3 regions of the Arthrobacter glacialis genome follow, and region 2 is predicted to be linked to each of the others. Evidence: riboswitches for the same ligand, from Rfam matches in the RefSeq annotation. Region 2 holds a riboswitch; each other region holds the start of a gene.
What was found. A riboswitch is a leader RNA that binds a small molecule or an ion and turns the genes downstream of it on or off. The one in region 2 is predicted to bind S-adenosylmethionine.
Positions count from the first base shown of each region.

Region 1: it holds a riboswitch for S-adenosylmethionine, as region 2 does, so the genes downstream of both, CVS28_RS02465 (bifunctional o-acetylhomoserine/o-acetylserine sulfhydrylase) here and CVS28_RS06725 (aminotransferase class V-fold PLP-dependent enzyme) in region 2, are expected to answer to the same signal.
Region 3: it holds a riboswitch for S-adenosylmethionine, as region 2 does, so the genes downstream of both, CVS28_RS00370 (DUF1737 domain-containing protein) here and CVS28_RS06725 (aminotransferase class V-fold PLP-dependent enzyme) in region 2, are expected to answer to the same signal.

Region 1 covers NZ_PPXB01000002.1:70,817-75,091, reverse strand. The annotation lists gene CVS28_RS02470 (Tex family protein) at 1-1,652, shown strand, start outside; SAM riboswitch class IV at 1,859-1,975, shown strand; gene CVS28_RS02465 (bifunctional o-acetylhomoserine/o-acetylserine sulfhydrylase) at 2,053-3,369, shown strand; gene metX (homoserine O-acetyltransferase MetX) at 3,399-4,275, shown strand, end outside.
Region 2 covers NZ_PPXB01000004.1:314,568-318,842, forward strand. The annotation lists gene rsgA (ribosome small subunit-dependent GTPase A) at 1-127, shown strand, start outside; gene hisN (histidinol-phosphatase) at 392-1,207, shown strand; SAM riboswitch class IV at 1,356-1,469, shown strand; gene CVS28_RS06725 (aminotransferase class V-fold PLP-dependent enzyme) at 1,513-2,922, shown strand; gene CVS28_RS06730 (class I SAM-dependent methyltransferase) at 2,988-3,758, shown strand; gene CVS28_RS06735 (metal-dependent transcriptional regulator) at 3,781-4,275, shown strand, end outside.
Region 3 covers NZ_PPXB01000001.1:73,289-77,563, forward strand. The annotation lists gene CVS28_RS00355 (hypothetical protein) at 1-351, shown strand, start outside; gene CVS28_RS00360 (O-succinylhomoserine sulfhydrylase) at 344-1,555, opposite strand; gene CVS28_RS00365 (rhodanese-like domain-containing protein) at 1,641-2,033, opposite strand; gene CVS28_RS00370 (DUF1737 domain-containing protein) at 2,030-2,290, opposite strand; SAM riboswitch class IV at 2,376-2,496, opposite strand; gene CVS28_RS00375 (Pr6Pr family membrane protein) at 2,610-3,257, shown strand; gene CVS28_RS00380 (aminodeoxychorismate lyase) at 3,270-4,169, opposite strand; gene CVS28_RS00385 (HdeD family acid-resistance protein) at 4,180-4,275, opposite strand, start outside.

The DNA of each region.
Region 1 (4,275 bases), on a different contig from region 2:
CGCACTCCCTGGGCATCGCCGAATCCGGCCGGGCAGCGGACAGCTGGCTCATGACCAGCGCCCGACTTGCCTGGCGCACGCGCATCCTGACCCGCCTTTCGGTTGACCTGCGCGTGCGGCTGTTCCAAAGCGCCGAGGAGGAATCGGTGCGCGTCTTCGCGGCAAACCTCCGAGACGTCTTGTTGGCGGCACCGGCCGGAAACCGCGCAACCCTGGGTCTGGATCCGGGACTGCGCACCGGCGTCAAGGTTGCCGTGGTGGATGGCACCGGCAAGGTTGCCGCAACGGAAACCATCTACCCGCACGCGCCCGCCCGGAAATGGAACGAATCCCTTGCCACCCTCGTGGCCCTGGCCAACAAGCATGGCGTTGAGCTGATTGCCATTGGCAACGGAACAGCCAGCCGGGAGACGGACAAATTGGCCGCCGAACTTGTCGCCGAGCTCAAGCGCACAGCCCCGGACCGCCAAGTCATCAAGCTTGTTGTCTCCGAAGCGGGAGCCTCGGTGTACTCGGCGTCGGCCCTGGCCAGTGCCGAACTGCCCGGCATGGATGTGTCCTTGCGTGGGGCCGTGTCCATCGCCCGCCGGTTGCAGGATCCGCTGGCGGAACTGGTGAAGATCGATCCCAAATCCATTGGCGTGGGCCAGTACCAGCACGACCTCACCCCGGCCAAACTGGAACGGTCCCTGGACGCGGTGGTGGAAGACTGCGTGAACGCCGTGGGCGTGGACCTGAACACCGCCTCCCCGGCACTGCTGGCGAGGGTGGCCGGCGTCGGACCGCTGTTGAGCGAGAACATTGTGGCGCACAGGAACGAGCACGGCCCGTTCAACAAGCGCCGCGAACTGCTCAAGGTGGCCCGGCTTGGTCCCAAGGCGTTTGAACAATGTGCGGGATTCCTGCGCATCACCGGGGGAGCGGAACCGTTGGATGCCTCCAGCGTGCACCCCGAAGCGTACGGCGTGGCCCGCAAGATCCTTGCCACGGTGGGTGCCACATCAGCCGAGATTTCTGCCGGCGTTGGGGCTGTGTCCTCGGTCAACCCGGCCGACTTCGTGGACGGCACCTTTGGCCTGCCCACAGTTGCCGACATTGTGACCGAACTGCAGAAGCCTGGCCGCGATCCCCGGCCCCGCTTTGAAACAGCCGCGTTCACGGACGGCATTGAGAAGATCACCGATCTTCGCCCCGGCATGATCCTGGAAGGAACCGTCTCCAATGTAGCGGCGTTTGGCGCGTTCGTGGACATTGGCGTGCACCAGGACGGGCTGGTGCACGTCTCGGCCATGAGCAACTCCTTCGTCTCGGACCCTCATACTGTGGTCAAGTCCGGCCAGGTGGTCCGCGTAAAGGTTCTGGAAGTGGAGCCCGAACGCAAGCGCATTTCCCTCACGCTGCGTCTGGATGACGCCGCCGATACGTCTTCGAGGAAGTTCGACGCCGACTCCCGCACCCCCGCCGCCCGCACCCCCGGGCGGCTAACTCCCAAGCAGGGTGCGGCAGAGTCACGGGGTGCGGGGCAGAGGCGCACCCCGGGTCAGGACTCCGCCCGACAAGGCGGCGACCGTCCAGCACGCCCCGCAACGCCTCAACCATCGGCCAACACCGCCATGGCCGAGGCTCTGCGCCGCGCGGGCCTGGGAAAGTAGTTCCAGGTCCTGGCAATTCGGTGAGTGCGCAGCTGATGCGACGTGTGGGGCTCCAAGTCTCATCAGCTGCGCACTCACGGTGGTGGAATGGTTCATAAATTCAGCCGGTGCCACTTTTTGGCGCATATTTCAAGCAGATCTTCGGCCAAGGTCATAAACTCGTCACAATCTTGCGGCGCCTGAAGGGATCTTCCACACTGGATGTAGGTCATGAGTGTCAGCGACAAGCCCCGGCTCGCTGACCGGCAACCCTCCTTCCGCGGTGGGGTGCCCCGGGTGAAGACCTGGCACTGAGCCGCCCGGTTCCAGTGCAAGCGCGGGCCATCGAGTCGAAAGCCCTTCACGCATGCTGCGTTGGAGGGTTTTTTACCGCAGGCCTCTAGTGTGAAGGAATTCAACCATGAGCAACGGTTGGTCATTTGAAACCCGTCAGATCCACGCAGGCCAGGAGCCGGACGTCACCACAGGGGCACGCGCCCTGCCGATCTACCAGACAACATCCTTTGTTTTTCCCTCGGCCGAGAGCGCCGCTGCCCGGTTCGCGTTGGCAGAGCTGGAACCGATTTACACCCGCATCGGCAACCCCACCCAGGACGCCGTCGAACAGCGCATTGCCAGTCTGGAAGGCGGCGTGGCAGCACTCCTGCTCGCCTCGGGCCAGGCGGCAACCACGTTCGCCATCTTGAACCTGGCAGAAGCAGGCGACCACATTGTTTCCAGCCCCAGCATCTACGGCGGCACCTACAATCTGTTTGCCCACAGCCTGAAGAAGCTCGGCATCGAGGTCACGTTCGTCTCCGACCCCGACAACCTGGATGAATGGCGTGCTGCGGTCCGTCCCAACACCAAGGCCTTCTTCGGTGAGGTTGTGTCAAACCCGCGCCAAGACGTGCTGGACATTGAGAACATCAGCGCCATCGCCCACGAGGCAGGGGTGCCGCTGCTGGTGGACAACACCCTGGCAACCCCGTACCTGATCCGACCGCTGGAATGGGGTGCCGACATTGTCATCCACTCCGCCACCAAGTACCTGGGCGGCCACGGCAGTGCCATCGCCGGAGTGATTGTCGACGGCGGCAAGTTCGACTTCGCCACCAACCCGGAGAAGTTCCCCGGCTTCAACACCCCGGATGTCACCTACAACGGTTTGGTGTACGCCCGCGATTTGGGTGTGGGCAGCGCCTTGGGCGCCAACCTGGCCTACATCCTCAAGGCACGCGTGCAGTTGCTGCGCGACCTTGGCTCGGCCGTGGCACCGTTCAACGCCTTCCTCATTGCCCAGGGCATCGAAACCCTGAGCTTGCGTGTGGAGCGCCACGTGAGCAACGCGGTTGCCGTTGCCGAATGGCTCGAGACGAACGAGAACGTGGAGGCTGTGGCCTACGCAGGCATCCCCTCCAGCCCCTGGTTCGAGCGTGGCCGCAAGTACGGTCCCAAGGGCACCGGCGCCGTCATCGCCTTTGACATCTTGGGCGGCGCCGAGGCTGGCAAGCGATTCGTGGACGGCCTGGAACTGCACTCACATGTGGCCAACATTGGCGACGTGCGCTCCCTGGTCATCCACCCGGCGTCGACCACCCATGCACAGCTTTCACCGGAGCAGCAGTTGGCTGCCGGTGTGCGCCCGGGACTGGTCCGACTCTCGGTGGGCCTTGAGAATATTGCTGACATCCTGGCCGATCTCGAAGCCGGATTCCGCGCGGCAAAACAAGCGTGATTTCGGTGGGACACACGGAGGAAAAAAGTATGCTTGCCACGGGGTCTGCCTCCGTGGCGGCCACCGCGGTGGGTGAAGAATTTTCCGCGGCCGTAGGACGGGGCGGCGGTGTGCTGCGTTCCCTTGAGATCGGCGCATTGCCGCTGGAAGCGGGGGGCTCGCTGCCCTCGGTGACCATGGCCTTTGAATGCTGGGGCACGCTGAATGAGGCCGGCGACAATGCCGTGCTCATACAGCACGCCCTGACCGGCAGCACCCACGTGAGCCGCGGCGATTCAGAGGAAGACGGCTGGTGGGAAGGCTTGGTGGGGCCCGGGGACGTCATCGACACCAACAAGTACTTTGTGGTGTGCGCCAACATGCTGGGCGGCTGCTACGGCACCACCGGCCCGTCCAGCATCGCCAGCGACGGAAAACCTTACGGGTCCCGTTTCCCCTTCGTCACCATCCGCGACTCGGTCCACGCCGAGGCGCGCCTGGCCGACAAGCTCGGCATCAAGCTGTGGCACGCCGTCGTGGGTGGTTCCATGGGCGGTGCGCGTGCCTTGGAGTGGGCGGCAAGCTATCCGGAGCGGGTGCGCCGCTGCGCCGTGGTGGCTGCCTGCGCGGCCAGCACGGCTGAGCAAATTGCCTTTGCCCAGACGCAGACGCTCGCCATCCGCCAGGACCCGAACTTTGCCGGCGGGGACTATTACGACGGCGCAGCCCCCACCTCAGGCTTGGGGCTGGCGCGTCGGATTGCCCACATCAACTACCGTTCAGAAACTGAGATGGAGTCACGTTTTGGCCGTCAGGCCCAAAGCGGCGAGGACACCATCAGCCATGATCGGCTGGCGGTTTTGGGCGCCAGCGGCAGCAGGTACCAGGTGGAGAGCTATCTTGACCACCAGGCCCGCAAACTGGTGG
Region 2 (4,275 bases):
CTATGTGGCTGCAGGGCTCGCCGGCGACGCCGGACCGGCCCGCCTTGCCTCGCTTCGCCGCCTGCTGGGCACCAGCGACAGGACAGAGGGCCGCGCCGCGGAAAAGGAACTGGGCATCATCGAGTAGCTGTGCTGGCCGGGCTCGGGGCGCAGTGAACTTATGCGCTGAACCCATGGCGAGTCCTGTGCATAAACACTTATGCGCTGGACTCGCGGTGGGTTCTGCGCATAACTTCACAAGAATTTAGATATGCGCACTACCCGGCTCCGGTTCAGCGCATAAGTTCACTAATAGCGCCGCCAACCCCAACTGCCACGGGTTTATTTGGCATTCAGGCGCCGGAGGGCGTCGTAACGGGCGTTTGGGACAAATCGCGATAGCGTGATGTACATGACGATTGAACCCCAGACGTACAACGACGACCTCCGCTTGGCCCATGTGTTGGCGGACAGCGTGGATTCGCTGACCATGGCCCGTTTCAAGGCCCTTGATCTGGAGGTTGAGACCAAGCCGGATCTGACTCCCGTGACGGATGCTGACAAGGCCGCCGAGGAGTCAATCCGCAGCCAACTGTCCCGGGTACGTCCCCGCGATGCGGTGTTGGGCGAGGAGTTTGGCAGCACGGGTCATGGAACACGCCGCTGGATCATCGATCCCATTGACGGCACCAAGAACTTTGTGCGCGGAGTTCCTGTCTGGGCCACCCTGATTGCCCTGGTGGATGAGGGCCGCCCCGTGGTTGGTTTGGTCAGCGCCCCAGCCCTGGGCAAGCGGTGGTGGGCTGCCGAGGGCACCGGCGCATACATGGGCAAGTCTCTGGCCGCCGCCACCCGCATTCGCGTCTCCAATGTTGCAGAGCTCAAGGACGCGTCACTGTCCTACTCGTCTCTGAGCGGCTGGGCTGAACGGGGCAACCGTGATGAGTTCATTGCCCTCACCGACGACGTCTGGCGCACCCGCGCGTACGGCGATTTCTGGTCCTACTGCATGGTTGCCGAGGGCAGCGTGGACATCGCCTGCGAGCCCGAACTAAACCTCTACGACATGGCCGCGCTGGTGCCGATCGTGACCGAGGCTGGCGGCCGATTCACATCCCTGGAGGGAGCAGACGGCCCCTTCGGCGGCAACGCCTTGGCCACCAACTCCATCCTGCACACAGAAGTCCTGCAGCGTTTGAACCCCAACTGGGACGATCTGCTGGGCTAATCCACGGCATTTAGCTCAATCGTATTAAGAACGACGGCGGCTTCCGCCGTCGTTCTTTTTGCCCGCCTGCCCCCGGCCCAACGGCGGCGTGCGTTTCATGACGTAACAAATGCGAGAACTCTATTCTTGGGCTAATCTTTTTGGCATAGGTCACGAGTGCCAGCGCTAAACCCCGGTTTGCTGGCCGGCAACCCTCCTTTCGCGGCGGGGTGCCCCGGGTGACGACCAGGTCAGGCCGGAGCGGTCATGGCAAGCGCGGACTTCTTGGCTCCTTCCAAGGGTCCTTTGTGTCGAAGGATTTACCCATGAGCTACGCCCTTTTGGAAAAAACATCCCTATCCAAATCTCCCTTGTTGCCGGTGGTGGGCCAGGATTTAAACGCCCCCTTGATCCACGGCGGACAGGTGCGGTACGCCAACCTTGACTATGCGGCGTCGGCCCCGGCACTTGAGGACGTGGCCGCCCACCTGAACGAGGTTTTGCCGTACTACGCCAGTGTGCACCGCGGTGCAGGGTTTGCCTCCCAGGTCAGCACGTCCGTGTATGAGAATGCCCGCAAGATTGTGGCCAACTTTGTGGGCGCCCGCCCCGATGACACCGTCATCTTCACGCGCCACACAACAGATTCCTTGAACCTCTTGGCCGGGTGCGTGCAAAGCATCCTGACCCAAAAGGGGTTCACCGAGGGCCGCTCCAACGTTCACGGCGAAGTGCTGTATCTGGATATTGAGCACCACGCCAATCTGCTTCCGTGGCAGGCGCTGCCGCACCGCTCAGTGGTGGCTGCGGATTCCATCGCAGCGACCCTGGCCCGCGTTGAAACACAGCTGCGGGCCGGCAACGTGCTCCTGTTGGCCGTCACTGGTGCCTCCAATGTGACGGGCGAGGTGCTGCCCGTCAATGAACTGGCCGCCTTGGCCCACCGCTACGGCGCCCGCATTGTGGTTGACGCGGCCCAACTGGCCCCGCACCGCCGTATCGACTTGAGCGCCAGCGGAATCGACTACCTGGCGTTCTCCGGCCACAAGCTGTACGCGCCCTTTGGTGCGGGCGTTTTGGTGGGCCGCTCTGATTGGCTGGACACGGGCAAGCCGCATTTGGCCGGCGGTGGCGCCGTGACGGAAGTGCGACTGGAATCAACCCGCTGGAGTGACGGCCCCGCACGCCACGAAGCCGGCTCCCCCAACGTTTTGGGCGCCGCCACTCTCGCCAAGGCCGCCGCCACCCTGGCAGCACTCGACGCGCAGGACTGGCACAGCCACGAACAGCAGCTGCGTGAGTATCTGGTGGCGGGCTTCGCCGCGATTGAGGGCGTCAACGTCCATTCGCTGTTCTCCGACTCCGCAGACTACCCCGAGTGCGGCAGCATCGGCGTGGTGAACTTCTCCATCACCGGGTACGACGCCGGATTGGTTGCCGCCTACTTGTCGGCCGAGCATGGCGTGGGCGTGCGTGATGGCAAGTTCTGCGCCCACCCGCTGCTGAACCGTTTGGGCCTGCCGTCGGGTTCATTGCGTGCCAGCTTTGGTGTGGGTTCCCGGCTTGAGGACGCACAGCGCCTGATCGAGGGTGTCAGTGCCCTGTTGCGTGACGGGCTGGGCTGGGATTACGTGGTTGACGCCGGCCGCTGGGTGCCCGCCGATGACAACCGTGCGTACCCGCACTGGGCCCCGAACACGCCCGGAACCGCTGGCGCAGCCCCCTGCAACACTTAAACAACACACCCTCTCCCCCGCGGTAAAGTTGAACGGGCAAAACGGCACAACTTTAGGGGAGCACTATGGCAGGGGTAGGCGGACCGGTCTTCGACGCGGAACGGCGCAAGCACATGGCTGCGGCATTTCTGGAAGGCGGGGAGCATTATCATCAGGTCCGTCCCAGCTACCCCCGCGATTCCCTGGACTGGCTAATCGCTGGTTCCCCGCACCCCATCAAGGACGCCCTTGATGTGGGTGCGGGAACGGGAAAGTACACTCAACTATTGGCCCGGCACGGCTGGAATCTGACGGCGGTGGACCCTTCGGCAGACATGCTCACCCAGTTGGCCGCAGAGCTGCCCCGGACCACAACCATTGTGGGCACGGCCGAACACCTTGAGCTGCCAGTGAACTCCATGGATCTGGCAGTGGTGGCGCAGGCGTGGCACTGGTGCGATCCCCTCGCCGCCAGTACCGAGATTGCCCGCGTACTTCGCCCCGGCGGCACCTTGGGCTTGATCTGGAACCAGCTCGACGTCGGCATCCCTTGGGTTCACCGGCTGGCACGCATCATGCATGCCGGTGACGTCCACAAGGCAGACTTCCACCCCACCATTGGTAAGGAATTCGCCGCTCCGCACGTGCACAACACCCGCTGGAGCCAGTCCTTGACGCCAGAGGCCATCATGGAACTGGCCAAATCCCGCAGCTACTACCTCAAGGCCTCGGACCCCATCCGCGCCAAGGTCATGGCAAATCTTCAGTGGTACCTTCTTGACCATCTGGGTCACTCTCCTGATGAAGAGCTCCAGCTGCCTTACGTGGCCCAGACCTGGCGCACGCACAAACTCTGAGCCTAGCGGTAGGCTGGATTCTGTGAAACAAACTGCCACCTCCTCCAGCATCGAGGACTATGTCAAGGTCATCTATGCCTACACGGAGTGGCAGGACAAACCCATCACCTCCACCGCCTTAGCCACCCGCCTTGGGGTTGCCAATTCCTCGGTTTCGGAAATGGTCCGCAAACTCAAGGACCAGGGCTTGGTGGACCACCAGCCGTACAGCCCCATCCACCTGACCGAGCGAGGTCTAACTCTGGCGCTGTCCATGGTGCGCAGGCATCGGCTGCTGGAAACCTACCTTGTCAGCGAGCTTGGCTACACCTGGGATGAGGTGCACGACGAGGCCGAACAGCTGGAGCATGCCGTGTCCGAGCACTTCATTGAGCGCATGAGTGCCAAGTTGGGCCATCCCACCCGGGACCCGCACGGTGATCCCATCCCGGACCCGGAAGGCCGGATCATCATGGCCCCCTCGCACCGGCTCGACGAGCTCGACGCCGGCCACAGCGGGCGTGTCAGCCGCATCAGC
Region 3 (4,275 bases), on a different contig from region 2:
GTGGACCTGCCGCGCGGGCGCAAAGGCGCCAAGCTGATGCACTGCGTGCAGCTGACCACGAGCGACCTCACCGTGACCATGCTTCACGCGGAAATCCTCGAACTGCTCGACGGGCGGATCAGCATGGTCGATCCGATGGGGGCCAGCCCGGATGTCTTCCTGTGCAACGCGGTGGGGGTTGATGCTGCGGCGACGGCCGGTAGGGCCTCCGAGGCCGGAAAATGGATGGCAGTATTTCCCGCGGACGCGCTGGCGCTGATGGTTGTCCCCGTGAGCGAACCGCCGGCCGCCGTCATGTCCGGATCCGACGTGGCCAGCTTCTCCGCATGGGCGCGCAAGCTCGCTAAATAGCGGACAACGCCTGCGCCAGATCAGCCTTCAAGTCTTCCACATCCTCCAGACCCACTGACAAGCGCAGGAAGCCGTTGCGCAGGCCAATGGCCGCACGGGCCTCCGCGCCCATGGCGCGGTGGGTTGTTGTGGCAGGGTGGGTGATCAGGGATTTGGCGTCGCCCAAATTATTGGAAATGTCAATGATTTGCAGGGCATTGAGCAGGGCAAACGCTGCATCCTTGGTGGTTCCGGTGCCCGGCTGCGCCAGTTCAAACGTCAGCACCGTGCCGCCGGCCTTCATCTGCTTCTTAGCCAGCTCGTACTGTGGGTGGGACGGCAGATGCGGGTACAGCACGAGACTAACTTGTGGCTGGGCCTCAAGGAACTCGCCCAGGGCCAGGGCGTTGTTGCACGAATGCGTGACGCGCAGGTTCATGGTTTCCAAGCCCTTGGTCAGGACCCACGCGTTGAACGCCGACAAGGCGGGGCCCGTGTGCCGCATCAAGTTCTTGACGGGACCGTCAATGAACTCCTTGCTGCCCAGGATGGCGCCGCCCAGAACACGCCCCTGACCGTCAATGTGCTTGGTGCCGGAGTACACAATGATGTCCGCACCAAAATCGCCACATCGCTGCAGCAGGGGGGTGGCAAACACGTTGTCGGCCACCACCTGCGCGCCCGCGGCATGGGCCAGGTCGCACACCGCCTGTATGTCAATGATTTCCTGCATGGGGTTCGACGGGGACTCAAAGAACACGGCAGTGGTCGGCACCGAAAGGGCCTCGCGCCACTGATCCAGATCCGGTCCGTCCACGAACACCGTTTCCACGCCCCACCGCGGCAGCAACTCGTTCAAGATGACAAAGCAGGAGCCAAAGAGTGATCGTGAGGCAACCACCCTGTCCCCGGCCGCCAGCAAGGCACCCAAGGCCGTGAAAACGGCGGACATGCCCGAGGCCGTGGCAAAGCAGGCCTCCTTGCCCTCGAGCAGGCGCAGGCGTTCCTGGAAGGTTGCCACGGACGGGTTGCCGTAGCGGGAGTACACGAACCGGTCCGCCTCGCCGGTGAAGGCCTGTTCGGCGGCCTCAGCCGATTCGTACACGAACCCTGAATTCAGGAACAAGGCCTCGGAGGTTTCGGAGAAATTGCTGCGGTCAAGCCCGCCGCGCACGGCCTGGGTGTCCTGCGCCCAGGTGGCGGCGTGCTCGTTAAAGTTACTCAATGACTTACCCTATTTCGCTGGTGGTGCGGTCCTGACTGACTGACTGACTGACTGACTTACGGCGGCGGCGCGGGGCGCTGCGTTGCTAGCGCCAGGGCAGGCTGCGGTTCTTCCAGCCGTTGATGACCCGCTCGCCGTAGCTGTCCGGCTCACCCTCAAAGCCCTCCAGGACGTTATAGGCCGTGTACCCGGCAGCCGTGGCGGCGTGGGCCGCGGCGATGGAACGGGCGCCGGAGCGGCACAACACCACCAGCGGCTTTTCCGTGGGCACTGCCGCCAATAGCTGCGCCAGAAAGTCAGGGTTGTTGTGTCCGCTGGCCAGGTTCCATTGGATGAAGACAGGCTCAGTGTTCAGTGCCGAGGTGTCTGGAACGCCAATGTGCGCCCATTCTCCCTCGGTGCGCACATCAAGGAGTACCGCGCCTGCTGCCAGGTGTTCCCAAGCCGTGGCCGGGGCAAGGTCTCCTGCGTAGCTCATGCGATGCCCTCGCCGTCGAACTCCAGCTCAGCATCGAGCTCATCCACGGCCGTGGCAACTGCTGCGTCACTGACGGCAATGGCCTGTGGGAGGATCAATGCTTGGGCACAGATGACGCTGGTCCCGTTGAAGGTTACGGCCGGTCCTCCGTGGAGCACGTAGCCTTCGGCCAGAGCTTCTGAAATGCGCTCACAAAAAGACTTGTCATCGGGGCCGGTGATGAGCCGGTAGGCCAGGGGGGATTCGTCCGCGGACATGTGTTCTCCTCATTGCAAGAAAGCGCTAAATCTGCAAGCGGGAGACTGCGCTTAACGAGGGTTGGCTGATAAGCACGCAATAAGACGTTCACGCTTGCAAACCTGTGGCTTGGGTAGCTGGGTTTGCCAAGTATTCACCTGAGGCACCCCGCCGGAAAGAGGGTTGCCGGCCAGCGAGTCAGGGCTTGACGCTGGCACTCATTACTTACTTGAAAAAATAGCACATGAGCCGTGCAGCGGGCCCAAGAATGTGTCAGTGTGGCTCAACATGACGGGCGCGTTGCAACACGGCAACCCCGCCAAGTGGCAAGATAAACGCATGACCTTGACCCGCGCCTTTGCCGCAGTCCGTTTCCTGTTCGGTGCCGTAACGCTTATTGCCGTGGGAACCCAACTGGGTATTCACATCAGCAATGGCTTCCCAGTGCTGAACTTCTTCAGCTACTTCACCAATCTTGGCAACATTTTTGCTGCGGTGGTGCTGTTGGTGGAGTCGGTGCTGACGTGGCGTGGCAAGGAGCTGGGGCCGCTGTGGCAGGTTTTGCGCTGCGTTTCAGTGGTTGCCATGGCGCTGGTGGGTATGGTGTTCAGCGCGTTGTTGCGTGATGTGGACCTTGGCTCGCTGCTCCCGTGGATCAACACCTGGCTGCACTACGTTATGCCGGTGGTAGTGGTGGCAGACTGGCTCATCCAGTCCCCCCGCAAGCCCCTTTCGCTGCGCAGCCTCTGGATCGCCGTGTTTTTCCCCTTGGCCTATTTGGCCTACTCGCTGGTCCGCGGTGCCATCACCGGCTGGTATGCCTACCCGTTCCTGAATCCGGCCAACGGCGGCTACGGCGCCGTGGCCATCACCTGCCTGTTCATTGCCGTGGCGTTCATAGCGACGACTATTGTGTTGATCCTGTTGGCCAACAAGTTCCGTCCACTGGTGCCTGTTCAGTGGGAGTCAGACAGCGTAGCCGCCTAACCGCATAGTCTCCTACAGTGTTGTGGCCAACAGTGCGCTGAGTTCGGCGCTGAGCTGCGCCCGGTTGGCCGCCGTGCCGATCTCCACACCGTCAATGGTGTTCACGGGGGCCAGCAGCCGCAAGCTGGAAATGAGCCAGACGGCGTCAGCGTCCAGCAAGTCCGCCGGGGTGACGGGGCCGTAGCCCAGTTCCCAACCAGCCTCCTTGGCCGCTGCAAAGAGCGCTCCCTGAGTGGTGCCGGGCAAAATTCCGGTATCCAGATGGGGTGTGATGAGCCGCTTCACCGGGACACCTGAATCATCCGAGATATGTGCCAACAGAACTGACGACGTGGGTCCCTCCAGCACCAGCTGGTCACCACTGGTGAAGATCACGTCATCGGCCCCCTGGCTGTGGGCGTGGCGCAGGGCGGCCATGTTCACCGCGTAGGAAAGGGTTTTCGCGCCTAAAAGCAGCCACGGCGCCCGTGCGGCAATGTCGCTGTCATAGCCGCGCTCCAACAAGATCACCGACAGTCCGGCGTCGCGCTGCTTGGCCAAGGCCGGTGAGACGGCTGAGACCTGCACCCAGGCGGTGGGGGTGTTGCCGCCTTCGGGGCCGCGGGTGGCAATCAACTTCACCACTGCCTGCCCCTCGGCAGCCGAGCCGCCGGCGTAAGCCGTGAGCGCCGTCGTAATGGCTGCCAGCCAAACCTCCGCCGCCGGAATCGCCAGATCCATGGTCAGTGCCGAACCCGCCAGCCGGTCAAGGTGGGCCTGGACTTTGCGGGGGACACCATTGATGGCGAGCAGGGATTCAAAAATCCCGTCCCCCCGCGTCACGCCTTGATCCGTAGCCAAAATGGTGGGGGATGAGGCGTCGGCCAGCCGGCCAGCGGGGTGAACGGGATCCAGAAATACCAAAACTGTCATGCAGTAGAGCTTAGCTGGCCTGCAGGATCGCCTTGCCAAAGGTGAATGCGCGGACCAGGCCAACAATGCCCAGGATGATCAGCATGATGGCGCTCACGAGCAGCAG